2 regions of the Erysipelothrix sp. HDW6B genome follow, and region 2 is predicted to be linked to the other one. Evidence: predicted binding sites of a transcription regulator. Region 2 holds the regulator's gene; the other holds the start of a gene.
The links. Region 2 encodes Rex, which represses fermentation and respiration genes when NADH is low (regulators of the CRP and FNR family bind a similar motif). Its sites were predicted from a motif close to GTGAANNNNTTCAC; they were not measured.

Region 1 (16,117 bases), 190 kb from region 2:
AACGAAAAAAATCATCACTACTTATGCTCAACACAGTAAGCACTTCTAAGGTGTATGCGATGCATACCTTCTATGCATTTAAGCAAAGTATGGTAATTTTGGGATCATCGATTGCTGTTTTCTTGATAGGGACAAGCATCGTTGGTCGCTTAGGAAGTTTTGATTATCCTGTCACAAAGTATATGAAAGGAACCTATCCGATTGATAATGTTCCCATATATTTTCAAGAGTATGTCAAAATGTTTAATGTCGATTATACGTTTCAATTCATAACACTGACAGCGTATTTGTTAAGAAGTATTGGGCTCACCGTAATTTTATTCTTGTTTTCATTTGCAGTAATTAATTTGCTGAATTTATGTTTTAAAAATCAGATCAAAAGTATTATGAGTCTGTGCTTGGTCGTGTTCGTGAGTATACAACCACAATTTTTCTCGCTTCTTAATCCGTTTTCATATTTTGATGTTAATAGTATCATTACACAGTCTTATACCATTGTACGAAACTACGATAGCATTCACTATACACTGGGAATTGGATACCTTATTGTCGTTACTTTAGGACTCCATGGTTTATCATATGTGCTGTTTCATAAATTATTTGTTAGGAGGAAACATGGTAATGCACCTACACATTCATGACTTAACTTTCTCGTATCATAAACAAGCAATTTATCATAATGCTAATTTAGAAATTGATCAAGCGGGTATTTACGGACTCATCGCCCCAAATGGTTTTGGTAAGACAACACTTCTAGATATCATTGCTGATAACATTAATACATACGCCGGTTCGATTGATTACGCAACATCACGGTTATCCTATGCCCAGGATATTGATGTTTTGTATGATGACTTAACTGTTTGGGATCATATCGAATTTATACTTGGAGTTCATAAAATTTCAATAAATGATCCATTTTACCAAAAGTATCTGCATCTTCTCGGTATTGAAACGTATAAACACAAAAAGGTCAAAGCATGTTCCTTGGGCATGAAAAAGAAATTATTGCTTTTCTTGGCAATTTTACCCAATCCGGACATTCTCTTACTCGATGAACCGCTCAATGGGTTGGATATTGATAGTGTCATCATTATTCGAGAATTACTAGCATCAATTAATGATGAGCACCGGATGATTGTGATTGTATCTACACATAATCTTCCAGAACTTGAAAAGCTATCGAATTCAGCAATTTTTATACAAAATTCTAAATTATACCTAAAAGAAAATATAGATAATATGGAGGTTACATATCTCGATGAATATCAGAGCAACCTTCCGATTTAGATTCAAAATGATTGTACGCAGTTATGGACGGTATCTTATTATCATTGTTTTTTTGATAAATCTAATGTTTAACTTTCAAGAAGCACATACTGCAAGTCTGAAAAAAAATCGGTACATCGAAATACTTGATACAAACATTGGAACCATACAAAGTCAAAAAAATTATGAGGCAACACAGAACCAAAGACCTTTATTAGAACTTGAATCTGAAATCAGTGATGTTTTGATCAAAGAACGACGTCTTCTAACACAAACAACAGATGAAAATAGCGAACCATTTCTAATTTATGAAACAAAATTAAAATGCTTCACAGTGTATCAGGAGCAGTATGCTTCGGAAGCAACGAAGCTCCAATTTAATCTTGAGACAATGGATGAAGAATTCCAACGCGTTAAATATATAGAAGAAAATCAGCTTGAATTTGTACCTTTGTTCAGTGATGCTACATTTCCGTTAAACTACTATAGGTTCGTACAGAAAATAAGTCAGCCTTTATGGATTTTCATTGGTGTGGGAATTCTAACGATAATGCATGCATCGGATTTATTATTTAATAAACGAACATCCAATTTTACACGACAATATGTAACGTCAATTCATCAATATATAGCATTAGTTGCAGTGAATGTCGCGTTTGTAGTTCTATTTCTATTTCTAAATGCGATTGGCTTCGCACTGAATGGTTATTTTGTTTATGGTATACATAGCTTGATGACGCCAATTATCTTTGGAGTCAATAACTTCCAAACTATTATTGTCGGTTTGATGGTGCAGATTGCGTATATTGTTATGGGTGTCATCGCGATATCGGTCATATTGTATGGGCTAATTTATGGTATTAAATTTATGCTGCAGTTACGTAAGACAAAGCAGTAACATCACCATCAAAACAATTCATCAAAAGTGACAAAAAACACATAATACATTATAATGAATATATCAATACAGAGATGGTGCGTGCATCATATCTTTAAAATGAATGCACCACTTGTCATAGGAGGGAAACATGACAAAAAATGGGAAATTTGTTTTGAAATCGCTTCTCATGAAGGGATTAGCGATTGTTAGTGTTATCAGTGTGGGGCTTTACACTTCACCCTATAGTGTAGTCTTTGCGGAAACAACAAAGAAAGAAAATAGTATCTTTGGAATGTCTTCTGGTCAATTTACGTCAATACTTTTAGTGATCATTGGTTTTGGCCTCCTCATGTATTTACTTGATCGATCAGCGCGTCGAAATGATGAAATCGATCGAAGTGAAGAAGAGATTAGTCGCAGCAAACAGGATGAAATGTAAATTTATGCATGATAAAAGAGCTCTTTGAATTTAATACGTTAAAGCAAAGAGTTTTTTTTTATTACTAGATAATGCGTTAGAAATCCACTTAAGTGGCGTTATTGCCATCTTCATAAAACAGATGTATACGTAAAAAATATTAAAATTTTGTGAATTGTGCAAACTTCTTTTGCATTATAGCGAAGATAGATTATAATTAGAGTATCCTTAAGTAGGGTACGAGACGCGAACACAACCCCCCCGTGTTCGCGTTTTTGTGTGCGCATTTTGATTTTGATTACAAATGTAAACTATTTGAAGTCAAACTCTTGCAATTCCCGAAAAACAATGATAGACTACAAATGTAAACGATATAAAACCAAGGAGGATTTACCATGGAAAAAGAATTTAAAGTAACAGGAATGACATGCGGAGGATGTGTCCGACACGTAACACATGCTGTACAAGATATTGTGGGTGTTGAAACAGTCGATGTTGATCTTACATCAGGAATTGCGAAAGTTAAAGCCGATGCGTCTGTTACCGATGCACAAATCATTGCAGCTATAAATGAAAGTGGTTATTCAGCACAATAATCCACCATCTTGGAGGAAAGACTATGAGTACTAAAACATATGAAATAACAGGGATGACTTGTTCTTCATGCCAGCTACACGTTGAGAAAGCAATTTCGAAGGTTGCGGGTGTTGAGGCGGTCGATGTAAACCTTGTAACCAATAAAGCATCAGTGACCATGAATGATGATGTTTTAGAAGCAACAATTATCAAAGCTGTCGAAGACAGTGGCTATGGAGTTGCTGAAGAAGTATTAACGAAAAGTGTAGACCTAAAAATTACGGATATGACATGTTCATCATGTGTTGCGAACGTGGAAGGTGCGCTGAGTGCGGTTCCAGGAATTGAAAAAGCAACCGTGAATCTACTTATGGAACGTGCTCACATTGAATATGATCCCAATCAAGTGAAGCTTTTCGATATTATTGAAACAATCAAAGGCCAAGGCTATGGTGCGGTTCGCATGGAAGAAGTAATTGAAGATGACGATACGCTCATTAAAGCACAACGTAAAGAACGCCGAGGTGTCATTGTTGGATTAATTTTAGGTGCGATTATGCTCTACATAACAATGGGGCAAATGTTCTCAATAAAATTACCACAACCTGCATTCGTAGATATGATGGAAAATCCATTAAGTTATACCTTATTCCAATGGGCAATCACAATTCCTGTGGTATGGGTTAACCGAGGTTACTTTATTCGTGGATTCAAAACATTAATGAAACGTTCTCCAAATATGGATACCTTGGTAGCTATAGGAACAGGGGCAGCCATTGTCTACAGTTTCTATGGAACCGCACGTATCTTCATGGGTGATGCAAGTTACGCTCATCATCTATACCTAGAAACAGCTGTTGTTATTTTAGCGCTCATTAGTCTTGGTAAATACTTCGAATCAATGAGTAAAGCAAAAACATCATCAGCAATCAAAGCACTTCTAAATTTGAAACCTGCAACAGCGATTCTCTTGCGAGATGGCGTTGAGGTCGAGATTGACAGTGACGAAATTAGTATTGGTGATCACTTAGTCGTGAAACCAGGATCATCGATTCCAATGGATGGAATTGTTATTGAAGGACACAGTAGTGTCGATGAAGCGATGCTAACTGGTGAAAGTATGCCAGTTGATAAAACCGTTGGTGATAACGTTGTAATGGGTACAATGAATATAAATGGACGAATGATCGTTGAGGCAACTGTAAGTAATGAAGATACTGCACTTGCCAAAATTGTCCAACTTGTTGAAAATGCTCAAAACGAAAAAGCACCAATATCGAAAATGGTCGATAAGGTATCGGGTATTTTTGTACCAATCGTTATTGCAATTGCGATCATTTCGGGAGTGTTCTGGTACTTCTATTCCGGTGACGTTGAATTAAGTATGACCGTGTTTGTTACAGTACTTGTCATTGCTTGTCCATGTGCCTTAGGATTAGCAACACCAACTGCAATTATGGTTGGAACGGGTGTCGGTGCACAAAATGGTATCTTCATCAAATCTGCTGAATCATTAGAAGAAGCGTCTCATATTCATACAGTTGTCTTTGATAAGACGGGAACATTAACATACGGTGAACCCGTCGTAACAGATATCGTGTCTCATGACCTTGATGATGTAACCTTGATGACGATTGTAGGATCAATTGAACGCATGTCAGAACATCCTTTAGCGCAAGCCTTAGTCAAAGGTGCTGAAGATCTCAATGTTGTCTATGATGATATTGAAGGATTTGAAGCATTGGTGGGACGTGGTGTGCAAGGATTTTATCAAGGAAAACCACTCTATATCGGAAATGAAAAACTAATGCGTGAGCAGGATAGTGATATGTCTGCATATCAAAATGATGTGAATACATTTGCGAAGTCTGGAAAGACGGCCATGATTGTCTCGTTAGATCATCGTGTTGTCGGTGTCGTTGCCGTTGCGGACACGATTAAAGATGAAGCAATTGAAACAGTTGCAGCGTTGCAAAAAATGGGGCTTGATGTTGTTATGATGACAGGTGACCATAAGGATACGGCGAAAGCAATTGCTGATCAGATTGGTATTTCTCATGTTTTAGCAGAAGTTTTACCCGACGAAAAAGCATCCAATATTAAACGCCTGCAAGAAGGTGGCGAAAAAGTAATGATGGTTGGGGATGGAATCAATGATGCCATCGCGCTTGTTCAAAGTGATGTAGGAATTGCTGTTGGAACGGGAACAGATGTTGCGATTGAATCTGCTAAAGTTGTCTTGATGCGTGATAACATCAAGGACGTTGCAAATGCGATTGCTTTAAGTAAAGCGACAATGCGTAATATTAAACAAAACTTGTTCTGGGCATTTGCTTATAACGTTGTAGGAATTCCATTTGCGATGGGACTCTTCAAACTCCTCTTCAACGGACCATTATTAGATCCAATGATTGCGGGGGCAGCAATGGCATTCTCATCAGTGTCCGTTGTTACAAACGCATTGCGTCTTCGTAAATTTAAAGTGAAGCATTAAGCACATTTCAAAATGCTTTCATTGAAAATTGTGTCGCAAAAACGTACAATGGCACTAAGAGGTGTTTTCATGAAACATATAATTTTTGTAAAAGGATTAACAACTGAAGAAGATCGTGAGAAAGTACAATACGAACTTGAAAATACACGTATTGAGTTTACGATTAGTACAGCAACAAGTAGTGTTACGGTAAGTGGCTCAAACGATGTTATTCACAGTGCCAAACAAGCAATAATTCAAGCAGGCTATGTAATTCAATAGCCTGCTTTTTTTCTGTGATATAATAGATGTAAGAGGTGATTTCATGGAACCATTTGATTTGGCTATCATTGATAAAGCTGCAGAACGTCTCTTTGAAATCGAGACATTGCTTCAAAAACCGGCATACCGCTTAAATGCAATTACCTATACGGTTTCGTCACAGCATGTGAAAGCCAAAAATATTATTAAGATTCTAAAAGTAGAAGTGGAAACATTAATGCCACTGTTGGAAGCCGTCGAGAATGAATTTGAACGGTGTCATTATGCGAATGCGTTGACCTACCAATACGATGCAAGTTATCGCATTCTTCAACGTTTTGATGCAACAACAATCAATCATACTAAGCGGCAAATTTATAAAGCAGTTTATGGGATTGAAGCAGTGTTTGCCCGTCTCTATCGAATCTTGACAATGATTGAACAAGATATTGTCGTCAACCATACCGCTTAGCGGTATTTTTTGTGATGGAATTGAAACTTTTCGCAATCAGTCAAAATATAGGTGACAAATTATAAGACTATTGTGAAAACGAGAACAAGAGATGTTGATATCATTGTTTATCCAGTGTTTATTTGCTATAATAGTCAACGTATATAAGGAGGCAATTATGACAAAAAGAACTGTCACAGATTTGGATGTTGCTGGCAAACGTGTCATTGTACGTGTAGACTTTAACGTTCCGTTAAAAGATGGCGTCATTACAGACGACAACCGTATCAATGGTGCATTACCAACAATCAAATACTTGGTAGAAAATAACGCAAAAGTTATTCTTATGTCACACTTGGGGAAAGTAAACCATAAGGACGCTGAAAAAACAGAAGCTGACAAAGCTAAAAACAACATGGCTCCAGTAGCGACACGCTTACAAGAGTTAATGCCTGAAACAAACGTTACTTTTGTTCCTGTAACACGTGGAATCGAATTAGAAGACGCTGTTGCAGCAATGAACGATGGTGACATTGTATTAATGCAAAACACACGCTATGAAGCAGGTGAAAGCAAAAATGATGATAATCTTGCAACGTATTGGGCAGGATTGGGTGATCTCTTTGTAACAGATGCATTTGGATCTGTACACCGTGCTCACGCATCAACTGTAGGTATTGCAAATCACTTACCTTCAGCACTTGGATTCCTTGTGGAAAAAGAAGTCAAATTCTTAACAGAAGCAATCTACTCACCAAAACGCCCATTTGTAGCGATTTTAGGTGGAGCAAAAGTTAGCGATAAGATCAATGTTATTGAAAACTTGCTTGATGTTGCAGATAAAGTTATCGTTGGTGGTGGAATGGCTTATACATTCTACAAAGCAATGGGACGTGAAATCGGAACATCACTTGTTGAAATGGATCGTATCGACATTGCGAAAGCTGTTATGGAAAAAGCTGGAGATAAATTAATTCTCCCAGTTGACACAGTGGTTGCCGCTGAATTTGCACCCGATGCAACACCAGTTGTTGTATCAGCAGATGCTATTCCAGCAGATATGATGGGGCTCGATATCGGACCGAAATCAATCGAACTATTCAAAAATGAATTACAAGGCGCTAAAACAGTAGTATGGAATGGACCAATGGGAGTCTTCGAATTTGAAGCATTCGCAAATGGAACATTAGAAGTATGTAAAGCAATTACAGAACTTCCAGAAGTCTTAAGTGTTATCGGTGGTGGTGATTCAGCTGCTGCAGCTATTCAATTAGGATTTAAAGACCAAATTACTCACATCTCAACAGGTGGTGGTGCAAGCTTGGAATTTATGGAAGGAAAAGAATTGCCAGGAATCGCTGCAATTCAGGATAAATAAAAAATGAGAAAACCAATTATCTTCGGAAACTGGAAAATGAACAAAACAAATGCACAAGCACAATCATTCTTTGACGGTGTTGATGCATTCGCAACAGACAAAGCTGACTTTGGTGTTGCAGTACCTTTCACAGCATTACATACATCTGTAAATGCTGCGAAAAATATTCACGTTGCAGCTGAAAACGTACACTGGGCACCAAATGGCGCTTACACAGGTGAAGTTTCAGTTGAAATGTTGAAAGAAATCGGAGTCAAATGGGTAGTTTTAGGACACTCAGAACGCCGTCAATACTTCAACGAAACAGATGAAGAAGTCAATAAAAAAGCTGCTGTTGCTATTGAAGCAGGAATGACACCAATCATCTGTGTCGGAGAAACATTGTTCGAATTTGAAGCTGGTAAAACAGAGTCAGTAGTTCGTAAACAAGTTGCGGGTACATTAGCTGGATTAGCTCCAGAAGCTGTATCAAACTTAGTAATCGCTTATGAACCAGTTTGGGCTATTGGAACAGGTAAGAGTGCAACAATTGAAATTGCACAAGATACATGTGCATTAGTTCGTGATGAAGTTCGTAACATCTTCGGTGATGATGTTGCAAGCAAAGTACGTGTACAATACGGTGGATCTGTAAAACCAGATAACATTGCAGAATACATGTCACAAGAAGACATTGATGGTGCTTTAATTGGAGGCGCTTCATTAGAAGTTGACTCATTCAAAGCAATCATTGATGCAATTAAATAATTAGATAATCAATATAGAGGAGGACATATTAATATGCCATTTATTATCGATATCCACGCACGTGAAGTTTTAGACTCACGTGGTAACCCAACAATTGAAGTTGAAGTAGCAACAGATTCAGGTGCTTTCGGACGCGCTATGGTACCATCAGGTGCATCAACAGGTGAACGTGAAGCATTAGAACTTCGTGACGGAGACAAATCACGTTACGACGGAAAAGGTGTTTTAAAAGCAGTTGAAAACGTAAACGAAATTATTGCTGACGCATTAATCGGATTTGACGTAACAGACCAAAACTTACTTGACTTAACAATGATCGAATTAGACGGTACAAAAGATAAGTCAAAACTTGGAGCAAACGCTATCTTAGGTGTATCCATGGCTGCTGCACATGCTGCTGCTGATTTCTACGGAATGCCACTTTACAAATACTTAGGTGGATTCAATGGAAAAGAACTTCCAGTTCCAATGATGAACGTTATCAATGGTGGATCACACGCTGACTCATCAGTTGATTTCCAAGAATTCATGATTATGCCAATTAGCGCAAAAAATATCAAAGAAGCAATCCAAATGGGAGCAGAAACATTCCACGCTCTTAAATCAGTTCTTAAAGCTAAAGGACATGTTACAGCTGTTGGGGACGAAGGTGGATTCGCACCAAACTTAGCATCAAACGAAGAACCATTAGAAGTTATCGTTGAAGCTATCAAAAAAGCTGGATACGTACCAGGAACAGACATCGTCTTAGCAATGGACGTAGCTGCTTCAGAATTCTACGACACAGAAAAAGGTGTTTACGTATTAAGCAAATCAGGTGGAGAAGTATTAACATCTGACCAAATGATCGATATGTACGAAGGATTTATCGAAAAATACCCAATCGTTTCAATCGAAGATGGACTTGGAGAACGTGACTGGGATGGATGGAAACGTCTAACAGACCGTATCGGAGACCGTGTACAAATCGTTGGTGACGACTTATTCGTAACAAACCCAGCTATCCTTGCAGAAGGAATCGAAAAAGGAATTGGAAACTCAATTCTTATCAAAGTTAACCAAATCGGTACTTTAACAGAAACATTTGACGCTATGGAAATGGCTAAACGTGCAGGATATACATCAGTAGTTTCACACCGTTCAGGAGAAACAGAAGATGCAACAATCGCTGACATCGCAGTAGCATTTAACGCAGGTCAAATCAAAACAGGATCAATGTCACGTACAGACCGTTTAGCAAAATACAACCAATTAATCCGCATCGAGGAAGAATTGGGAGCAGCTGCTAAATACTCAGGTGCTAAAACATTCTTCAACATCAAAAAATAATTGATGAACATACAAGACATCCTTCGGGATGTCTTTTTTTTGTGAAGCAAACCAAACACCATGATTGATTTGAAAAAAACTTGCGAGGTGCGTATAATTAGAAAGTCAAAGTACATGGGGGAATTTATGAAATTAAAACTAGATAAGCAGTATCTTACCGAATTGATGCAAACATATGGGACACCAGGCGTCGAATCGCATGCCATTTATGCAGTTCAACAAAAAGCATTCACGGTGACGATGTCACCTAAAATACTAATACTAGAACCAAATGTTATCGTGATTCTCAGTCTACATCCATTTTCACTTAAAGTGAACTCTGTTGAAACATACCGTTTAGACGGAAATACACAAGTTATCGCTAAAAGAGGAATTCTATTCTATAAACTCAAACTTAAAGTAAATGGAAAAAAAGTTTTCAAAGCGAACGTCAATAAGACAGTTATGGGCCTTAATGACATTCAAAAACCAGGAATTCAAGCATTGCTCAAATACTAAGACACGGCTATCCGTGTTTTTTTATGCGAAAATGTACATTCGTTTCTTGAATCGAATAGCCATGATATGATAAACAGGATTTTAAGGAGGTCTTGATGAATAAAAAATTAAAACGATTGTTTGTGGTGGGAGGTGTAATTGTCCTATTAATTGTAATGAATATGATTCTCAATAGAACGGTTAACACTACACTCGAATCACTTAATCAGACGACACAGGATGTGCTCCTTGACTTTGAGCGTCTGAAACAAAGTGAGAAAGCGGATCCAATTTGGGATGGTTATAATTTAAGTAGTGCGCCAATTATTTTTGTCGATAAAGATAGCTGGTTTAATAATGCCTACACATTCAATATGGACGAACTTGAGGGTCTCAATACAATTGGTTCTACCTTAATTACAAATACTGAATCATCTGTATATCGGTTTGCGAGTACAAATCCAGCGACATGGTTTTTAAATCTTCCTTTCGGGAATTTCCCATCGATGAATCAGCATTATCATGTTGGTTCCTATCACGATGTTTATTATACAAAGTATAGCAATCAAGATATTAAACAAGCATTTGATCAACCTGAGTCCTATCCAACGTCATTTTTTATGCATGAATATGCGCATTACAGCATTCAACGAAACTGGCCTGATGCTGCTGATTTCTTACAACCATTATCCGTCGAAGGACAAGCACTTGCACTATTGCAGTATCGTATTTATGATGCCTTGATTTTGGAAATGAATGGAGCGGGTCGTGAAGCGGTCCTTGCACAATTGTTAGCGGATTGGAGTGTAGTTCAAACTGCGCGAAGCACAGACAATCCATCGTACGTATCTGATGAAGGTGTAAAGCTAACGCTTGAAGGTGTTGCGACCTACATTGGGCGTGAAGCTTCCTTGCGAATCGGTCAACCTTTTCATTACCTAACTGCTTCTGATGGAACACCTGCGACCTATGAAATGATTATCAGTGCAATCGGTGATGGACTTATGGACGCATCCTACATTTCTAATAGTGGTCTCTATAATACAGGTGCAGTTTTAGGGGATGCTCTTGATACCGTATTTCCAGAGTGGCAGATGATTCTCAATGGTATGACACTGGAAAATCCTGTTTCAGTCTATGACTTAATATATAGGTTTGTTGATGGCCAACAACTGCAAGGTCAACGTTTGGACGATCTAAAAGCTATTTACAACTATGATTCATTATTATCTGTTTCCCAAAAATAAATCACAATAAAGATAAGCATTTTTTTCGGACATTGAATGACGAAAGCAAATGCTTTTTTTGTTGCTTTGATAATCTGAGGCATTAATCAACCCCTTGGTTTTTTTCTCTCATGTTAAAAAAAATACAAGTTTTTTGAGTTTTGGAACAAAAATTTTCACTTTGAAAACGATGAGGACCAATTTCTATTAGTTAAATATTAATATTTATTTAGTTAAGTGTGTATTTTAGGATATTCGTTAACGGAATAAAGAAATGTTTCAATTTAGGGGGTTCCATGATTACTGTTTTTATATATGAAGATGATGAATACTATCAAGAACGCTATTCGAGAATGCTTGAAGCAATAGCTTTAGAGCAACAAATGTATCTCTCCATCACCGTTTTTGATAGTGCTGACAAACTTATTGAAGTTCTAAAAGCGATGACACATTGTCCAACAGTAATCTATTTAGGTGTTGAGGTGAAAAGTATGAATGGCCTTGAGTTAGGAAATAGATTGCGAGAGCAGGGCGTCAACTCGGAGATTATTTTTATCTCGAATGCTACTGAGTATGTTTTCGATACATTTGAAATCGGTCCGTCTAATTTCCTAATTAAAGATCGATTGACGTGTGATGGGTTTAAGACAGAGTTCTTAAATGCAGTCGAAAAGTATCGACCAAACCGCGAACAAATTTTTGCTTATCAAATAAAAGGAACAACTTATGCGCAACGGATGTCCAAAATTGTATCAATCGAGATTAAGAAACGAATTATTATTCTCAATATAAATGATGGTCAAACAATCGAGTTTTATGGAACAATGTATGAACTCGACCAACAGATTCGAAATACAGTTCTTGTACGGGTTCATCGTTCATATATTGTCAATATTACTTACATCGATAGTTATGATAAGACAACCATTACACTTAAAGATGGTACTGAAATTCCTATAGGAAAATACTATATGACAGTCTTAGAAAATGAATACATTGCGTATGTTGGGAGTCATCGATGATCATCAATCTCGTGTTATTTACTGTCTTAATGTTCAGTGGTCACTTATGGTTAAGGATTGTATCTCATTATTATGTAAGGCGTGCAGTGCCGGAAGTTATTGAAGGTCTCTTACTTATCATCTATGGGGTCGTCTTTGCTTTAATCAATCGTTTTAGTTTTACACATTTAGGTCCGTTTATCATGTTTTTGTATCTTATGTTCATGGCTCGGATACTCTTTATAATACCGACGTTGAATGTTTTGACTATTAGTTTTTTGCCTGTCGTTTCGTTCTATACGATCCGTGGATTTTTAGCAGCAACAACTGCAATGATTTGGCAAAAGACAACATTTTTTGTTTTATCATATCCATTGACGCGATGGACAATCTTTTTAGCATCCTATAGCATTCTCGCAATTTTAACGTATGCTCTTTCGCAAGTACTCGATGTTAATATGAATATCAAAATGTTTCTACGAAATACCATGAAATTAAAGCATATTCTCCGTATCGAACTGATTATGATGGTGTATCTTTTAATAGTGAATGATGGTCGGTTTTTAGACAACGAAATACATTGGTTTAATTTATTATATGCAAGTGCTTCAGTTTTTATTTTTGTGATATTGAGTGTGTCTTGGAATGATGCCATTCGTGGTGCGTCATTATTAGAAAATGCCCGGTACACTGCGAAAGTTGAAAACCAACTGAAGATGCAAGTCCAGCATTATGAATCGTATCAAGATTTACTGGAAGAATATAAGAAATTTAAACATGACTATCGCGCAATGCTTCAAACAATCCAACATTTGATTGCTGAAGAACAAATTGTTGGTGCAAAAAATATCATTCAACAGTCTCATGACTCCTTTCAAGAGACGCAGGCTTTAGAGCCGTATTCTCAGAGTCACTTGCTGGATGCAATCATTAAAGATTTTAAAGTGCGTTGTGATGACTTGGAAATCAACTATCAGTTGGATTTGCAGCTACCAGATACTTTTAAACTCACGGAACTCAACATGTTGCGAGTTCTTACGAATATTATCAATAATGCTATCGAAGCATCGTTACCCATTTCAAATCCTTGTGATCGGTGGATTAAAATTAGAAGCAGGGTGAATCATCGTTGGCTGTCTTTAGAGGTTACAAATCAATACGTGACGGAGCCAATCTATAAGCACGGTCAATACTTGAGTACTAAAGATAGTCCCGATATTCATGGTATTGGCTTGCAAATTGTCCGGGAAATTGTAGAAAAATCTGAAGGAATTCTGAAAATAAAAACCGATCCCGTGTTGCGGCAGTTTCTTGTGAACATCACAATTCCATATTGATTACAATGAATATGGAAATTAAGGGAGCCTGTCGTTGACACACTACATTTACAGTGTTACCATTACGCTATGAAAACTACCATATAATTCTGGAAATAAGGTCCGGAAGTCTCTACTCATGACCCGTAAAGTCGTGTACTATGGCACTAGTTTCAAAGGCGTTTTTACGTACCTTTTGATACTACTGCCTATTGGCAGTTTTTTTGTATTCAAAAGGAGGAGACTATGAAAACATGGTTGAATACGTATTTTAGAATTGAGGAATCAGGGTCAACAATCAAACGGGAATTTGCAGGGGGTCTTACCGCTTTCTTGTCAATGTCTTATGTTATTTTTGTGAATCCGATTATTTTGGGGAATGCAGGTATGCCCGAAGATGCAGTCTTCATGGCAACAATACTCTCATCGGCAATTGCAATGCTCATTATGGGTTTGTATGCACGCTTTCCGTTAGGATTAGCGCCATGCATGTCCATGAATGCTTTCTTTGCATTTAGTGTTGTATTGGGAATGGGGATGGCGTGGGAAGTTGCGTTAGCGGCAGTACTTGTTTCATCTGTCTTGTTTATCATGCTTTCATTCTCAGGAATTCGTGCCAAAATTATTAAAGGTATCCCACTGCCAATTAAACAAGCTGGGAATGTTGGATTGGGATTATTTATCGCATTTGTTAGTTTTAAAAATGCTGGGATTATCGTTCCTGATTCAAGTATGTTTATTACGTTTGGTGGATTCCACAATCCTAACGTTGTCATTGCGATAGTAGGTGTACTTACAGCCGCATTCTTCCTCGTGAAGAAGAATCAATATGCCGTCTTCTTTGGAATGATTGGTGCAGCTGTTTGTGGTCTTCTGATTCGCTTAGGTGTTGATATGGGATGGTTATCGATGGCACCAGAAATTGCGGCAACCTTGCCACAATTGCCAGCAGGAAGTCCGATTGTCGTGCCAGTGGGTCCGATGCAATCGATGATTGATAATACATTGTTTGTTGGATTTAAAAATCTTGGGGAACTTTTAAATCCACAAGCAATCATAGTTGTCTTAACGTTTCTGTTTTTGGATTTCTTTGGTACAGCAACGACATTATCAGCGGCTGCATCACAAATTCCTGATTTGCCTGCGGAAGCATTTGAAAACAATCATCGTATTTATGTTGCGGATGCAGTTGGAACATTTGTCGGAGGGGTTTTAGGGACATCGAATCTCTCTACATACATTGAATCCGTTTCCGGAATCATCAATGGTGCGCGGACAGGGCTTATGGCAGTCGTCACGGCTTGTTTATTCCTATTGTCAGTCTTTATCTATCCATTGCTATCTTTAGTTACTGCGTCAGTCACAACGCCGGCTATGGTCGTTATTGGGATCTTCATGATGCAAAATATTGTGAATATTGATTGGCGAGGTGGTTATGAAGTTATTGTGCCGTCTTTCATCACAATTGTCATGATGCCGTTAACTGGGTCTATTGCATTGGGTCTTACCATGGGATTTGTATCGTATGAACTTTGCATGATTTTTGCAGGAAAACATAAAGAATTAGGTTGGATTATGCATGGGATTACATTAGTTTCCATTGCATATATGATTACACTTTAGAAAGAGGTTAGAAATGGAATTGTTGAAACAACGGATACGCGAGGCGGGAATCGCGCGAACTGAAGAAATATTAGATGTGAGTACGTTTTTTAATGCTCAAGTTGATGCAAGATTGATGCAAGCAATCGGTGATGACTTTGCAGAGCACTTTAAGGACCATGATTTTGATGTTTTTGTGACCGTCGAGAGCTCCGGGATTGCACCATCTGTATTTGCAAGTTTGGCGGCTCAAAAACCACTTGTTATTATTAAGAAGTCTCAAAAAGTTATGGATGATCCACGCTTTGTTCAACAAGCATCCTTCTCGTTTACAAAAGGTAATGCATACCATCTCACAACGCAACTGGAATTTATTAAAGGCAAACGTATTATTTTAATCGATGATTTCTTAGCACAAGGTAGTGTCGTAACCAATGTAGAGACCTTATTACATAAAGCGGACGCAACACTTGTAGCGACCGGAATCTGCATCTCTAAGGATTACCAGCCTGGGTATCAAAAATTATCTGCCGAAGGGAAAGACGTTTACTGCCAAGTGCATGTCACGGCCCTTGAACCGCAAACGAATGCCATCCATATAAAATAGTTATTTCATTATTTTGCATAAAAAGCGTATAATAGCTTTATAAGAGGTGAAAATATGACACGATTATTAGAAGTAGTGGGTCGCGGTTTCTTAAAAGCAGAACCAG
Region 2 (16,117 bases):
GCAATTCTTCATTTCCAAACACTGAACCATAAATTATTCCAAAGAACATTGAGAAGAATCCCAAGCGGAACATAATGCGTCCTAACATCATATCTTTTTTCTTAGCAAGCAAATATCCGACCAAGACAATTACGAGTCCTTGTCCAACATCTCCAAACATCATTCCGAATAATAGGGAGTACGTAATCGCAAAGTAACGCGTTGGATCATATTCTCCATATTTTGGAAGTCCATACATTTCAACAAGCATTTCAAAAGGGTATGAGAACCAATTATTCTTTAATGCTGTTGGCGCCAGAATTTCTTTTTGGATTTCTGGTGGGAAGTCATACGTTTTAACCCGATCATCGAATAATTGATCAAACGCTTCCAAGTTTCCTTCAGATACAAAACCAGTCATTGTTGTTTGACCGTTGTAAACCGAAATATATTTATAGAAAGCTTCACGTTCTGCTTGTTCTTTAACGTAGCCATAGGTTTCGTTAAGAAGCCCTGCAAAATCAAATGCAAGTGTTTTCTCACGTGATTCTGGAATCGTTATAGGTTCAAAATACATTGACTCAAAGAACTCAGCAAAATGCTCTTCTTTTGATTTAAGACATACATAGATAATCCACGCATTGTGCTTATTACGATGTAATTCTGTAAACACAAACTCTTCGCTATGATACAAGGTTAACTTTTGAAACGAATTAAGCGGCATCCGTCCAAATTTAAATGTAATGAAACCTTCATCCAATTCATCAAGTGGATAGGACTGCAAGTTCTCCAACGCAATCTTATCATCTTTGTGTAATGTTGAAATAGTCGTTGCAATCGCCACGTTCTTATCACATACCGCCTCCGCAGCTGCAATATTTTTTTCAACAGTTTCTAAATCCATATCTATTACATATGTTGGTTTGATATGAATATCATATTCGTGTATTAAATGCTCAATCCTTGATAAATAAGCTTCATAGATATGATCTGCCACATACGGCTCACCACCATCATCGTTAGTCATAACATCCGTCGACAATTCGGGATGGAAATGCTCATACTCTTTTATCGCACTTATCATATTCAAGACATTGTCTGGCGTCGTCACGGTTAACACCAAACGCATCTTTTCAATTGCCACAGAAACACCTCCTACTTCGTAAGCAACTTCATAATTTCCTCGGAATTCATTTGATATCGAACACCTTCAATGACATCAATTATATTATCAATTTCAAAGCTTAGTAATGTCATATATGAAAGCATGGTTAAATTCGTATTCGTTGTAAACCGCAAATAGTGTTGCGCAATTAACTTACGAATATTGTTGAGATGCAATTCAATATTGACTTCTTCTGGTGCTTCGACGTATTTACCATAAGGTGACTTATGAAAAGCATCTAAGAACTCTTCTGCATTCATGGTACGAATCCATTTTTCCATACGCGCAACAGGGATGAGGTATGGTTCATAATGGATCATTGCAAGGATATCTTCGGCAGGCGTATCATAATACTTTTTGAGACGGTACACATAGCCAATTGTTTTCAATTCAATTTCAAGATTGAAGGCATCTTGAATATCTTTATTACTTGGTTCTTTTTGAATTAGTTTCTTAAAGAAATCTTGGTAATAAGCATTCAGTTCATATTCACATTTCCCAATATCAACATTTTCATCAAGAAGTCCCGTCAAGACACCTCGATAATCTGTAAGTTCTAAAAAATCATGCAATGCAGAGAAGCTTTTTAACTCTGCTAACTTATGTACGTCAAACGACAACATTTCATTAATATCATCAATGTAGTAATTCACATGATGATCAACACCCGATTCAATCGAGTGTAAAACAAATAAAATTTGTTCAATCTCACGACGCTTTGTATAGTAGGAAAAGAAATTTACCCGATTAACTTTCACGTAATGCATTAACTTAACAAACTCAACCTGTCCCATGATACGAACTTTTTGTTCCAAAACCTCACGGTGAATCGACGATTCGTTGATGCCATCCAATACCTGTGCATAGCGCGTATCATTTTTTAGATATGCTGCAATACTTGGGACATCTTTATAGTTTGTCATTATACGATATTGCTCAGCCGTTAAATGTTGAGAAAACAAAGAACGTGCCTTCGCAGCCATTGCATAATCACTTGCCATCTGGAAGGGTTATCCTTTCATACAGCTTTGAGTACCATTCGGATTTGGCACCATTAAATCGATCAACAAGGTTTGAGACACGCTCTTGATATTCTTGATCGTATTTGGGTTTCATCGATGCACGGTATGAATCTGTTTCGTTTAAGATAGACTCAGTTTCTGTTGCTAAATATGTTTCCAATTCTTGATCAATTTTTTGTTTCATTTCTTTGATTGCTTCTAGCCCATCTGCATGAGAGTCAAGTGTGTCTTTCACTTGGTCTTTAGCTACTGAATTCGCTTTAAGAATCTGTAAAATGTAATCATCCATAAACTGTCCCTCCTTAAAAAGACAAAATCAATAATACTCCTAAGTTTTTTGAATTTCAAGAATATTATTCCATTTGATAATTATTTTTGCTATAATCATCACGTTGGAGAAATACCCAAGAGGCTGAAGGGGTCGGTCTCGAAAACCGATAGGAGTTCATAGCTCGCGAGGGTTCAAATCCCTCTTTCTCCGCCAATTAAACAATTCACCCACTTAAGAGTGGGTTTTTTTGTGTCTAAGAAGACTTTGAATTGGTATACAAGTTATAAAACCCGTCAAGCACCTCAAGATTTCTTACAAATTCCCTTCCCATTCAAAAACTTGAATTTGTAACTTTGAGAACTCGTTTCACAAAAAATCAATATTGAATTGTGTTTTTCGTGTACATCTAAATTAAACCACTTGTATGCGATATAGTCAACTTATATAGCGGTTATCGTGCATCTAAACGCTTTCATCATGCATAATTTTTTGTCAAAAGAAAAAGCCATTGCTCACAAGCAATGGCTTTAAGGTTTATTAACGCATGTAGTAAGGTTTTACTTGGCGTGGTAATCCTTTTTCATCACGCATGATTTCTGGTTGACCTACTAAGAGTGGTGCAAAGTAATCATGAGCTTCTTGAGTGATTCCAGCATATTCTGGTAAGATCCACTCTGTTGGGAAGTGACGTACGTGGTTTGCAATATTGCTTGATGCAGTTGCTAAGAATTCTACGTCGTATGTTTCGCCTTCAATACGTTTAACATATACAGTTTGTCCTGTAAATGATGGATCGATTGAACGCATGTGTGCTGACATTCCAAGTTTGAATGATTCTTCAACGTCAACTTTTGATTGCTCACTTGCATGTGAACGTTGTGCGTTGCTTAAGTCTTGAACTTTAGCACGTTCTGATACACCTGCTTCAAGGATCATTTCACGTAATGCGTGACCTGAACCACCTAAAACAGCATGTCCGAATGTATCATTTTTTGATTCTCCAGCTGCAAGGTATGTTCCGTCTTCGTAACGTACCCCTTCACTGACAACGATGTAGCATTTGTTTTTTGCATCAACATGTTTCTTAACAGTTGCTAAGAATGCTTCTTTATCGAATGGTACTTCTGGAAGAACGACCATATCAACGATACCTGAAACACATGCACTCGCTGCTAACCAACCTGCATCGCGACCCATTGTTTCAAGAATGAAAACATCTTGACGCGTATAGACTGTTGAGTCCATCCATGTTTGGTAAGCTGTTGTTGCAATGAATTTAGCTGCTGAAGCAAATCCAGGAGCATGATCCATGACCATTAAGTCATTGTCAACTGTTTTAGGGCATCCAACAAATTGGAAACCTTCGATTCCGTTTGCTTTTGCATATTCATCAAGAGCAGCAACTGTATCCATTGAGTCGTTACCACCTGTATAGAACATTGTACGGATATCGTGTTTTTCAAGGATTGCGAAGAGTTTTTCGAAATCTGCTTTGTTTTCACGTTTTAATTTGTAACGGCATGAACCTAAAGCACTTGAAGGTGATTGACGTAACACACGGTTTTCGTCCTCACTCATGTGTGTAAGATCCACAAATAGTTCATCAAGAATTCCTTCGATTCCATGAAGACCACCTAAGACTGTGTCATAGACTGGGTTTAATTGGTTTGCTTTAACGACACCCGCAACGGTTGCGTTAATAACTGATGTTGGCCCACCTGATTGAGCCACTAAACATTTAGCCATATAGTATACCTACTCCTTTTTTTTCCATTCTCATTATACACAATAAAATCTAATTAACCAAGCCCTATCCGTTGTTACTCTCTTCTAAAGCCTCAGCAATCTCTGCCCACTCGATTTCGAGGTGTTTGATTTCATTATGAATACCGTCAATTACTGCATTAAGTTCATCCATTTTTTCAAAGTCGTGATAATAGTCGGGATCAAAACGCAATTCGCGATGCACTTCTAAATCTTCAGATAACTCAACAAGTTCTTCCTCGATTTTTTTAATACGATTCTTCATTTTTTTAATATTCTGATATGAAAGCTTATTGATTTCTTTTTGCTCATCAACTTGTTGTTTCGACTCCGCAAGAATTTCAGTCACTTTCTTTTCAGTGTGTGTTATCGCACCATCTTTAATGACATATGTGTCCGTTGCCATCTTCTCGATAAAGTAACGGTCATGGGATACAAAAATCATCGTCCCATCATAATCACTTAAAGCCTTTTCTAATGCTTCTTTCCCTTGGATATCTAAGTGGTTTGTCGGCTCATCAAGAATTAAAAGATTATCCTGTTTCAACATGAGCTTAACTAGGGCCAAACGAACCCGCTCGCCCCCTGATAAAACACCCACAGATTTAAACACTTCTTCTCCTTTAAACAAGAATCGTCCTAAAGCTGTACGAATTTCAGTATGATCAAGTTCCGGAAATCCATCCCAGACCTCCTCAAGGACCGTTTTATTCATGTTAAACTCCAACAATTGTTGGTCAAAGTATCCCATTTCAATTTGATGTCCCAAAAGAACCTCTCCACTTAATGGTTCCATACGACCTGAAATAGTTTTAAGCAGCGTTGATTTACCAGTTCCATTATCACCAATAATGGCATACCGTTTACCACGGTTAAAGATACCACTAAACTCTAACAACGGTTTATCATAACCAACTTGAAGTTCATTAGCAGTCAAGACATCTTTTCCGCCACGTAAACGCGCTTTGAAATCTGCTTTAAATTCACGTTTCGACTCAGTTTTCTTTTCGAGTTTATCCATGCGGTCTAGATATTTAATTTTTGACTGCGCAAATGCAGCTTTACTTCGTTTGTATCGGAACTTTTCAATTAATTTTTCAAGCCGCTCAATTTCGCGTTGTTGATTCTCATATTTAACATTATGACGTTCAATCATGACTTCTTTTTGTTTGAGATATCCAGAATAGTTCGACTCAAATCGTGTCGCTTGATAATCATCGATTTCAACAACAACATTACATACACGATCAAGGAACAAGCGGTCATGAGATACCACAACCACTGCACCATCGTATTTATTCAAGTAACCTTCTAACCATTCAATCGTTGATATGTCCAAATGGTTTGTTGGCTCATCTAAAAAGAGAATATCTGGTTTACTTAAAAGAAGTCTGATAAACGCCAAACGCGTTACTTGACCACCTGAAAATGTGCTTAACGAACGATTGAGATCTTCAACTGAGAAATTAAACTGTGTCAGAATTGTATGGATTTCCGTCTCGTAGGTATATCCGCCCCGACGCAAGAATTCATGTTGAACCCGATCAAATTGTTTTAAGTTTTTCTCGCTTGGATCCTCCTGAAGGATCAGTTCCAGTTCATTCAGACGGTTTTGAAGTTCGAAAACATCTTGGAAGACCTCATCAAAATAATCCTTAACGAGAATACTATCCTGGGTTACATGAATTTGTTCGAGAAATCCTGTGCGCACACCTGACTTCCAAAAGACATCCCCTTCATCCAACGTAATTTCTCCCGACAACACGTGAAAAAGTGTTGATTTACCAACACCGTTTGCACCAATAAGTGCTACTTTTTCATTTTCTTTGATCAGCATATTGAGATCTTTAAATAGATCTTGCGAACCAAAAGATTTTGTAGCATTTCTAACTTGTACGATCATACTTTCACCTAACTTGCTAATTCAATGGCAATACCATCCGCGACAGCCTTCGCAATTTGATCAAACTCTGCAAACCAAGTTGTGTAGGCCTTTGTGTCTTCGATGTAGCCAAATTCAATAACAGTTCCTTGCATTCCACGATTACTGTCTTTGGCAAAAATATTCCATTCTTTAAATTCTTCGAGTACACCTGCACCCGTAAAACGACCGCCTGCTTCACGAATTTTAGCGTTATTATCATAACCTTCTACCTTGGATGTTTGCACGATTCCTTCATTAGAACCATAGTCAAACAATTCGAGTGTAGTTTGTGCTTCAAGCTGTTTCGCAATCGTCGATGCCATACGGCTTGTTGCATGACTTGAATATATAATTGATGCTCCTGTTTCCTTAGGATATGGTTGCTGCAACATTGTTAAGTTCACATAATATTTTGCATCCGCTAAATAACCAGCATGGAGACGGCCATTCACATCATTAGTATCGCGAGGTTTATCTTTCTCACGAACAATTTTCACTTTGTAGCCGGCACTGGTCAGATGTGCTTCAATAGCTTCCGCCATACGGTACATTTCTTTTGACTCAACAAAATCCTTAAACTCACTACCATGTAGAATCATGCCCATATCGTCATAAAGACCACTTGGGTCAAGTACTACGTCATAAGTATTCGCATCTATTTGCGTATTTTTCACATCTAAAAATGCATAGTGTTGATCCATAATTGTTTCTTCATTTGTATTAAATAAATTTTTGTTTGCGATTAAGCGTACTTCTCGTGCTTCTCCACTACGAGATGTAGCATGAAAGACTTCATCCATTTTTTCATCTGCAATAAGACGTGAACGTTCAAACCCAACACTGACTTCGATAATGTAGAATCCGGGATCCAGTGCGTTCATTGGAATCTTCGCATCCAACTCCGCACCCATAAGGAACACTTGTTCTGTACCCGTGCAAAGGTTAGTTAGGAAGACTGTACGTCCATTGAATGGGTCTGCAGTAGTCACTTGATAATCTGCTCCATATAAGCCCAAAGATTGCCCGTAGACGCCATAATCGGAGAACTCAATCACATTATCGGTTAAATTCTTTTTAATCACACTCCGTGACTCTTCTGGTGTCATACGGCAGAATGCGAATTGTTCTTGATTCTCTACAGGTGTAGGGCGCAATGCATTAATCCCATAAACAATCAGTAATGCCAATACAAACAGAAAAGGAACTACAAGTTTGTAGTTCACTTTTTTAGTCTTCGGAACATAGTTTGATCTATAGTCCATAGAAACCTCACGCTTAATATTCTAAATTTCTTGGTGTACGTGGGAATGGCACAACATCACGAATGTTTTGCATACCGGTAATGTACATTAGGAAACGGTCAAATCCGATTCCAAATCCTGCATGTTTAACGCCACCATAACGGCGTAAATCTAAGTACCACTGTAAGTGTTCTTTTGGAATGTTTAACTCGTCCATGCGCTCTTCAAGAAGATCCAAACGTTCTTCACGTTGTGATCCACCAACTAACTCCCCAACATAAGGGACCAGTAAGTCACATGCTGCTACCGTTTTTCCATCATCATTCAATCGCATGTAGAATGATTTAATGTCTTTCGGATAGTCTGTTAAGAATACAGGACCCTTAACAACTTCTTCACTCAAGTAGCGTTCATGTTCTGACTGAAGGTCACTTCCCCATTCAACTTTATACTCGAAACGGTCATTTACTTTTTCAAGGATTTCGATTGCTTCCGTATATGGCATACGTTTAAATTCACTATTTACGATTCCATTGAGACGCTCAAGAATCGTTGTATCAATACGTTCATTGAAGAATTTCATCTCCTCTGGAGCATTTTCTAAAACATACTCAATCGTATATTTTACAAGATCTTCAATTAGGTTCATGTTATCTTCTAGATCCGCAAACGCAATCTCTGGTTCAATCATCCAGAATTCACTCGCATGACGTGCAGTATTTGATTTTTCTGCTCTAAATGTTGGTCCAAATGTATAGATGTCGCGGAATGCAAGCGCAAATGCTTCACCATGCAATTGTCCTGAAACTGTTAGACTCGCTTTTTTACCAAAGAAGTCTTCTTCATATTTATCATCGTGACGGGTTGTAACTACAAAAGCTTCTCCCGCACCCTCAGCGTCATTTCCAGTAATAATTGGCGAATGAACATACACGAATCCCTGGTTTTGGAAGAATTCATGAATTGCCATGGATAATACTGAACGTACTCTAAAGACAGCCATAAAGGTATTAGTACGAGTGCGTAAGTGCGCAATTTCTCGTAAATATTCATAGCTATGACGTTTCTTTTGCATTGGGTAGTCTGACGATGCAGCCCCTTCTAAAATTACTTCAGTTACGTCAATTTCAAAAGGCTGACGACCATCTGGTGTACGCTTAAACTTTCCTGTAACTGTAATCGCAGTTCCAGTTCCGTATTTACCGATTTCATCATAGTTGGAAATCTCAGCAGCATAAACACATTGGGCATTTTTAAAGTAAGTTCCATCATTCAATTCGATAAAACCAACATTTTTACCTTTACGATTGGTACGAATCCATCCTTGAAGTTGCACATACTCAATGGCATCTATCTCGATGTCTGATCCATAAGACATTAAGTCATATATTTCTCTAATTGTTAAATACGATATCATTCTACACCTCTTATTATCGAATATTATTTGTTTGGAAGATTAGCTCCTGAATTGTCGAAACAACATCAACAGTTTTTACGACAACATCTTTAGGAACTTGAATATGCTCACTTGAAAAGTCAACAATCCCGACGATTCCTAAATCTACAAGACGATCAATAGTCTCTTGAACATTTTTAGATACAGTTACTATTGCAATGCGGCATCCTTTTGGAATCCGCTCTTCGAGTTCACTCATATGGTAAATCGGAATATCCGATACTTCACCTAATTTGTTTGGGTCAATATCAAATGCACATGAAATTTCACCGACAACATGATTCCATCGGTTATAGTTCAAGATTGCACGCCCAAGATTCCCCGCTCCAACAAGAATTAATTCCTCATCAAAGCTAACCCCTAATAGGTTATCAAAGGTGTCAATAAGCGTCTTCACGTCATAGCCATATCCTTGTTTTCCAAGAGATCCAATAAAGGAAAAGTCACGTCGAATGGTTGTTGATTCGATATCAACAAACAACGACAACTCTCGAGATAAAATACGTTCTACACCCATATTATAGAGTTTTCGAAGCGCTTTAAGATATATTGGATAACGCTGCATTGTTGCTTTTGGTACATTATTTGAATTGATTTGATTAATCATGTTATCACCACCGTGTAAATCATATCACAAAGTCAGTAGTGATAGAATGTGAAAATATTAATAAGATTGGAGTTGTTTGTTAGATTGTGCTGTTAATTCACAAGTTGCACGCGCACCTTTTTCAAATGCTGTAAATGCAGCAAGTCCTATCATTGCTGCTTGATCCATACATGCCCACAAAGGTGGTTGAAGAATGTTAAGTTCCGGATAAGTATCTTTTAATTCATTCATTTGTTTTCGAACCTCAGAGTTCGCAGCAACACCGCCTGCTAATGCAAGTGTTTTCACATCATACGATGCGAGTGCTAATTTTACTCGTGACACTAGTTCATTTACCGCAGCATGTTGAAATGCATATGCAACATCTTCCACAATAACAGGACGTTCATTGCGTTCTTCCCGTAAGGTCAACTGGCGAACTGCAGATTTAAGACCACTAAAAGAAAAGTCTAATGGATTTTCTGTTTTTACTTTGGGCAAGATATAGTTTGCCTTACCCTGTTGAGCCATCTTATCGATAACAGGACCACCCGGATATGAAAGTCCAAGAAGACGCGCTACTTTATCATAGGCTTCGCCAACTGCATCATCCTGAGTTTTTCCAATAATTTCAAAATGATAATCACTTTCCATATAAATTAATTCAGTATGACCACCAGAAACAACGAGTGATAATAACGGAAAATCCAAAGTACCAGAAAGTTTATTTGCATAAATATGTCCGGCAATGTGATGAACAGGAATGAGCGGTTTATCCAATGCCCATGCGAGCGATTTTGCAGCGGTAACGCCTACATGCAATGACCCTACTAGACCAGGACCTTCAGTAACGGCAATAGCATCGATATCGTCAAATGTTACATCAGCTTTTTCCAGTGACTCTTTTATTACAAAGTTTATTTTTTCAACATGTAGACGGGATGCAACTTCTGGAAACACACCACCAAATTGTTTATGTATATCTATTTGTGTTGAGACAACGTTGCTTAATACGTCTTGACCATTTTCAACGACAGCTGCTGAAGTTTCATCACAACTTGATTCAATTGCTAATATTTTCATTTTAAATCCTTCCTTAAGATATGTGCAGCCGTACCATCATCATAATAATTGTGACGAACAGCGATATCTTCAAAACCTAAATGTGAGTACAGTGCACGCGCACTGACATTATTTGAAGCCACTTCAAGAAACATTGAACCTCGATACTGCATTTCTTGTTCAACGTGGTTTAGCAGTAAAGTACCAATACCTTGACGTTGTTGCTGCGGTAAAACTGCAACTTGCAATATCTCCGCCTCCGTATCAAGATTAAGTACAATTACGAAACCATTGATTAGTGCTTTCTCTTCAGAAATAAAAAACCAATAATTGTCATTATTTATTGCATCATGATAGGTCTGGAGCGACCAGTGATTGTTAAGTGCCTTTTCATCAATACCAACGATTTGAATTAAATCTCGCTGTGTTGCTCTGCGTATCATTTGAGATAATCAGGAACAAGTGTATCAATTGATGCTACAGGTTTCCACAATTGCTTAATGGAAACAATGTTCTCCAAAATTGAACCGTAACGTTTTTCTTTGTCATTTTCAATTAAGTCTATGTCTCCATACAACTCCGCATTTATTTGAGTTACTTCGTCAATCATATAGACACGTTGATCACGAACAACACCATTATCCACATAGGCACCAAATGTTCGCTTGGATCGGGCATCAATAAATGCAAACCCAGACTTATTACCGACTAGACTTGCAAGTGTATTCACGGTATAGACGTTTAAATTTGGATTCGCAATTGCAAAGGTCTTCACAAAAGTCATTCCTATTCTGAGACCAGTATAGCTACCTGGTCCAACAGTTAAAACTACATTATTAATCTCAAGTGGATTAATACCATGTGCTTTTAATGCTGCATCTACAATTGGAAGTAATTGCTCAGAGTGAGACTTATTAACTTGTTCTTGGTAATTGTAAACTAACACCTCGTCAATAACCAATCCTACAGCTAACAAAGTATGTGATGTATCAATAATTAATGTATTCATGAAAGTTCCTCAATTCTAATCAAACGCTCATTTTCCGTAACATAGTCAATTGTCACAATATAATCTGGTGCAAAATCAAGGTCTTCTAAAAAATTGCTCCATTCCAATACCACTACATTCCCCTCATCAATAAGATCGAATAGACCCAAAGAGTCAGAGTCGATACCTTCCAATCGATAGGCATCAATATGTTTTAAATTTAGACGTCCTTCGTATTCTTTGAGAAGCGTGAAAGTCGGACTCGTTACTGCTTCAGTAATATCAAGTCCTAATGCAATTCCTTTTGTGAATGCAGTTTTCCCTACTCCTAAATCACCAGCAAGAGCAATCAACGCTCCTTTTGTAAATGCTTCTGTTAATGTTTTTCCGCACTGAATTGTTTCATCGACGGAATTTGTTTTATATTCTTTTATATTTTTCATAATATCACCATGTTAAATATTATACCATAATCACAAGTTCAGTAGTGCATTCAAACCCATAAAAAAAGACATCCAAATGGATGTCGAATTACCTGGCAATGAGCTATCTTCACTAACGCTGGGCTAGATATTGTCGCCGCTAAAGTGCTTAACTTCTGTGTTCGAGATGGGAACAGGTGTGACCACTTTGCTAGAATCACCAGATCATGAGAGTAATCTCTCAAAACTGAATAACAGAAGACTTTGTATCTTTTCAAATAGTCGTTATTGTGATTAAAACCTCGACCTATTAGTATCAGTCAGCTACACATATCACTATGCTTCCACCTCTGACCTATCAACCTGATCGTCTCTCAGGGGTCTTACTACTTACGTATGGGAAATCTCATCTTGGAGTTGGCTTCGTGCTTAGATGCTTTCAGCGCTTATCCAGTCCATACTTAGCTACCCAGCCATGCCCTTGGCAGGACAACTGGTACACCAGCGGTATGTCCATCCCGGTCCTCTCGTACTAGGGACAGCGCTCCTCAAATTTCCTACGCCCACAACAGATAGGGACCGAACTGTCTCACGACGTTCTGAACCCAGCTCGCGTACCGCTTTAATGGGCGGACAGCCCAACCCTTGGAACCGAATTCAGCTCCAGGATGCGATGAGCCGACATCGAGGTGCCAAACCTCGCCGTCGATGTGAACTCTTGGGCGAGATCAGCCTGTTATCCCCAGGGTAGCTTTTATCCGTTAAGCGACGGCCCTTCCACGTGGTACCGCCGGATCACTAAGCCCGACTTTCGTCCCTGCTCGACTTGTAGGTCTCGCAGTCAAGCACCCTTCTGCCTTTACGCTCGTCGATTGATTTCCAACCAATCTGAGGGTACCTTTGGGCGCCTCCGTTACTCTTTAGGAGGCGACCGCCCCAGTCAAACTGCCCACCTGACACTCTCCCGGACCCGGATTACGGGTCGCGGTTAGATCTTCAAACTTACAAGAGTGGTATCCCAATGGCGACTCCACATAAACTAGCGTTCATGCTTCATAGTCTCCCACCTATCCTGTACATGTAAATTCAAAGATCAATATCAAGCTACAGTAAAGCTCCATGGGGTCTTTCCGTCTAGTTGCGGGTAACCGGCATCTTTACCGGTACTAAGATTTCACCGAGTCTGCTGCCGAGACAGCGCCCAAATCGTTACGCCTTTCGTGCGGGTCGGAACTTACCCGACAAGGAATTTCGCTACCTTAGGACCGTTATAGTTACGGCCGCCGTTCACTGGGGCTTCAGTTCAATGCTTCGACTCATGGTCTAACACATCCCCTTAACCTTCCAGCACCGGGCAGGCGTCACCCCCTATACTTCGTCTTGCGACTTTGCAGAGAGCTGTGTTTTAGTTAAACAGTCGCTTGGGCCTCTTCACTGCGGCTCTTCTCTAAAAAGAGCACCCCTTCTCCCGAAGTTACGGGGTCATTTTGCCGAGTTCCTTGGCAACAGTTCTCTCGCTCACCTCAGGATTCTCTCCTTGCCTACCTGTGTCGGTTTTGGTACGGGCCAAACCATAATTAACGCTAGAAACTTTTCTTGAGAGCTGGCATCGGTTACTTCGCTACTTCCTCACGGGTTCACTCCTCATAACGCCTTTGCTTTATATGGCGGATTTGCCTACCATACGGCTCCTTCGCTTAAACCGGCTCTTCCATTCGCCGGCTTAACCTAGCCTTCTCTGTCATTCCTTCACTTATGGCTCGGGTACAGGAATATCAACCTGTTGTCCATCGACTACGCTTTTCAGCCTCATCTTAGGTCCCGACTTACCCAGGGCGGACGAGCCTTCCCCTGGAAACCTTAGGCAATCGGTGTGTCAGATTCTCACTGACATTTCGCTACTCACACCGGCATTCTCACTTCTATACGCTCCAACGCTCCTCACGGTACATCTTCAACGCTGTATAGAACGCTCCCCTACCACTTGTATTACTACAAATTCGCAGTTTCGGTATCATACTTAGCCCCGGTAAATTTTCGGCGCAGGGTCACTCGACTAGTGAGCTGTTACGCACTCTTTCAAGGGTGGCTGCTTCTAAGCCAACCTCCTAGTTGTCTGTGCATCCCCACATCCTTTTCCACTTAGCATGAATTTTGGGACCTTAACTGGCGATCTGGGCTGTTTCCCTTTTGACTACGGACCTTATCACCCATAGTCTGACTGCCATCTACTTCTCCACTGGCATTCGGAGTTTGATTATATTCAGTACCCCGAGATGGGGCCATCATACATTCAGTGCTCTACCTCCAGTGGCCTTACGATGACGCTAGCCCTAAAGCTATTTCGGGGAGAACCAGCTATATCAGAGTTCGATTGGTATTTCACCCCTAGCCACAACTCATCCGCCAGCTTTTCAACGATGGTCGGTTCGGTCCTCCATTTGGTTTCACCCAAACTTCAACCTGGTCATGGCTAGATCACTCTGTTTCGGGTCTACCACAATGTACTTCGCGCCCTATTAAGACTCGCTTTCGCTTCGGCTCCGTCTTTTCCAACTTAACCTTGCACATTATGAGTAACTCGCCGGTTCATTCTACAAAAGGCACGCCATCACCCTTTAACGGGCTCTGACTTCTTGTAAGCATACGGTTTCAGGATCTATTTCACTCCGCTTCCGCGGTTCTTTTCACCTTTCCCTCACGGTACTGGTTCACTATCGGTCACTAAGGAGTATTTAGCCTTACCGGGTGGTCCCGGTTGATTCCGACAAGGTTTCACGTGCCTCGCCGTACTCAGGATTCCACTAGGGTAATCGCAGCTTTCGTCTACAGGGTTTGCACCTTCTACGACTGGCCTTTCAATGCCATTCGACTAGCTTTAATTAATCCCACATTGTGGTCCTACTACCCCATCTCGAAGATGGTTTGGGCTCTTCCCGTTTCGCTCGCCACTACTCAGGGAATCACTGTTGTTTTCTTTTCCTCTTGCTACTAAGATGTTTCAATTCGCAAGGTTGCCTCACTATAGACTATGTATTCATCTATATGTAATACTGCATTACCAGTACTGGGTTCCCCCATTCGGATACCTCCGGATCGTTGAGTACGTACCTCTCCCCGGAGCATTTCGCTGTTAGTCGCGTCCTTCATCGGCTCTTAGTGCCTAGGCATCCACCGTACGCCCTTACATATTTAATCACATGTAATTTCGCGCCTGATTGTTTAAAATCAGTTTTTGTGTTTATCGCTTCGATAAACGTGTGTTCGCTTTGCTTTTAATTGCTTTTAGTTACTGTTTGTTTAACTTGATGTAAATCTAGTTTATACAACTATTCGAAAAGATATTCTGTTGATAACTTTATGTCTATCTATCTCTTCTGTTATTCAGTTTTCAAAGATCATTCTTTTGAAAAGCTTAATAGCCTCTCAAAACTAAACAGGAAACTCTTGTGTCAACTTCTGCTTCTTACTAAGTTATTACTCCTTAGAAAGGAGGTGATCCATCCCCACCTTCCGGTAGGGATACCTTGTTACGACTTAACCCCAATCATCGGTCCTACCTTCGACGGCTTCCTCCCTTTCGGGTTAGACCACCGGCTTCGGGTATTACCAACTCTCATGGTTTGACGGGCGGTGTGTACAAGGCCCGAGAACGTATTCACCGCGACATGCTGATTCGCGATTACTAGCGATTCCGACTTCATGGAGTCGAGTTGCAGACTCCAATCCGAACTGAGACGTACTTTCTGAGATTCGCTTCACATCACTGCTTCGCTGCCCTCTGTATACGCCATTGTAGTACGTGTGTAGCCCAGATCATAAGGGGCATGATGATTTGACGTCATCCCCACCTTCCTCCGGTTTATCACCGGCAGTCTCTCCAGAGTCCCCAACTTAATGCTGGTAACTGAAGACAAGGGTTGCGCTCGTTGCGGGACTTAACCCAACATCTCACGACACGAGCTGACGACAACCATGCACCACCTGTATCCGCCATAACTATTACATATCTCTATGCTTTTGCGCGGTATGTCAAGACCTGGTAAGGTTCTTCGCGTTGCTTCGAATTAAACCACATACTCCACCGCTTGTGCGGGCCCCCGTCAATTCCTTTGAGTTTTACGCTTGCGCGCATACTCCCCAGGCGGGATACTTATTGCGTTAACTACAGCACTGAATTTCTCCAACACTTAGTATCCATCGTTTACGGCGTGGACTACTAGGGTATCTAATCCTA

Region 1: pgk (phosphoglycerate kinase) is a predicted target of Rex. The motif match lies at 6,370-6,383, and genes of this name have one in related genera.

What each region holds. Positions count from the first base shown of each region.
Region 1 covers NZ_CP049860.1:1,773,304-1,789,420, reverse strand. Annotated here, with positions in the region: gene G7061_RS08770 (hypothetical protein) at 1-641, shown strand, start outside; gene G7061_RS08765 (ATP-binding cassette domain-containing protein) at 616-1,290, shown strand; gene G7061_RS08760 (hypothetical protein) at 1,262-2,167, shown strand; gene G7061_RS08755 (hypothetical protein) at 2,298-2,588, shown strand; gene G7061_RS08750 (heavy-metal-associated domain-containing protein) at 2,963-3,163, shown strand; gene G7061_RS08745 (heavy metal translocating P-type ATPase) at 3,187-5,637, shown strand; gene G7061_RS08740 (copper chaperone) at 5,707-5,898, shown strand; gene G7061_RS08735 (hypothetical protein) at 5,942-6,349, shown strand; gene pgk (phosphoglycerate kinase) at 6,507-7,706, shown strand; gene tpiA (triose-phosphate isomerase) at 7,710-8,453, shown strand; gene eno (phosphopyruvate hydratase) at 8,487-9,782, shown strand; gene G7061_RS08715 (hypothetical protein) at 9,909-10,280, shown strand; gene G7061_RS08710 (hypothetical protein) at 10,376-11,506, shown strand; gene G7061_RS08705 (LytTR family DNA-binding domain-containing protein) at 11,782-12,507, shown strand; gene G7061_RS08700 (sensor histidine kinase) at 12,504-13,823, shown strand; purine riboswitch at 13,883-13,984, shown strand; gene G7061_RS08695 (NCS2 family permease) at 14,049-15,425, shown strand; gene G7061_RS08690 (phosphoribosyltransferase family protein) at 15,439-16,011, shown strand; gene G7061_RS08685 (SIMPL domain-containing protein) at 16,066-16,117, shown strand, end outside.
Region 2 covers NZ_CP049860.1:1,581,113-1,597,229, forward strand. Annotated here, with positions in the region: gene G7061_RS07780 (V-type ATP synthase subunit I) at 1-1,123, opposite strand, end outside; gene G7061_RS07785 (V-type ATPase subunit) at 1,135-2,145, opposite strand; gene G7061_RS07790 (hypothetical protein) at 2,135-2,455, opposite strand; tRNA gene G7061_RS07795 (tRNA-Ser) at 2,561-2,650, shown strand; gene G7061_RS07800 (diphosphate--fructose-6-phosphate 1-phosphotransferase) at 2,975-4,183, opposite strand; gene G7061_RS07805 (ABC-F family ATP-binding cassette domain-containing protein) at 4,248-6,104, opposite strand; gene G7061_RS07810 (N-acetylmuramoyl-L-alanine amidase) at 6,113-7,387, opposite strand; gene asnS (asparagine--tRNA ligase) at 7,401-8,783, opposite strand; gene G7061_RS07820 (redox-sensing transcriptional repressor Rex) at 8,797-9,429, opposite strand; gene tsaD (tRNA (adenosine(37)-N6)-threonylcarbamoyltransferase complex transferase subunit TsaD) at 9,487-10,491, opposite strand; gene rimI (ribosomal protein S18-alanine N-acetyltransferase) at 10,488-10,913, opposite strand; gene tsaB (tRNA (adenosine(37)-N6)-threonylcarbamoyltransferase complex dimerization subunit type 1 TsaB) at 10,910-11,479, opposite strand; gene tsaE (tRNA (adenosine(37)-N6)-threonylcarbamoyltransferase complex ATPase subunit type 1 TsaE) at 11,476-11,901, opposite strand; rRNA gene rrf (5S ribosomal RNA) at 11,992-12,105, opposite strand; rRNA gene G7061_RS07850 (23S ribosomal RNA) at 12,171-15,078, opposite strand; rRNA gene G7061_RS07855 (16S ribosomal RNA) at 15,369-16,117, opposite strand, start outside.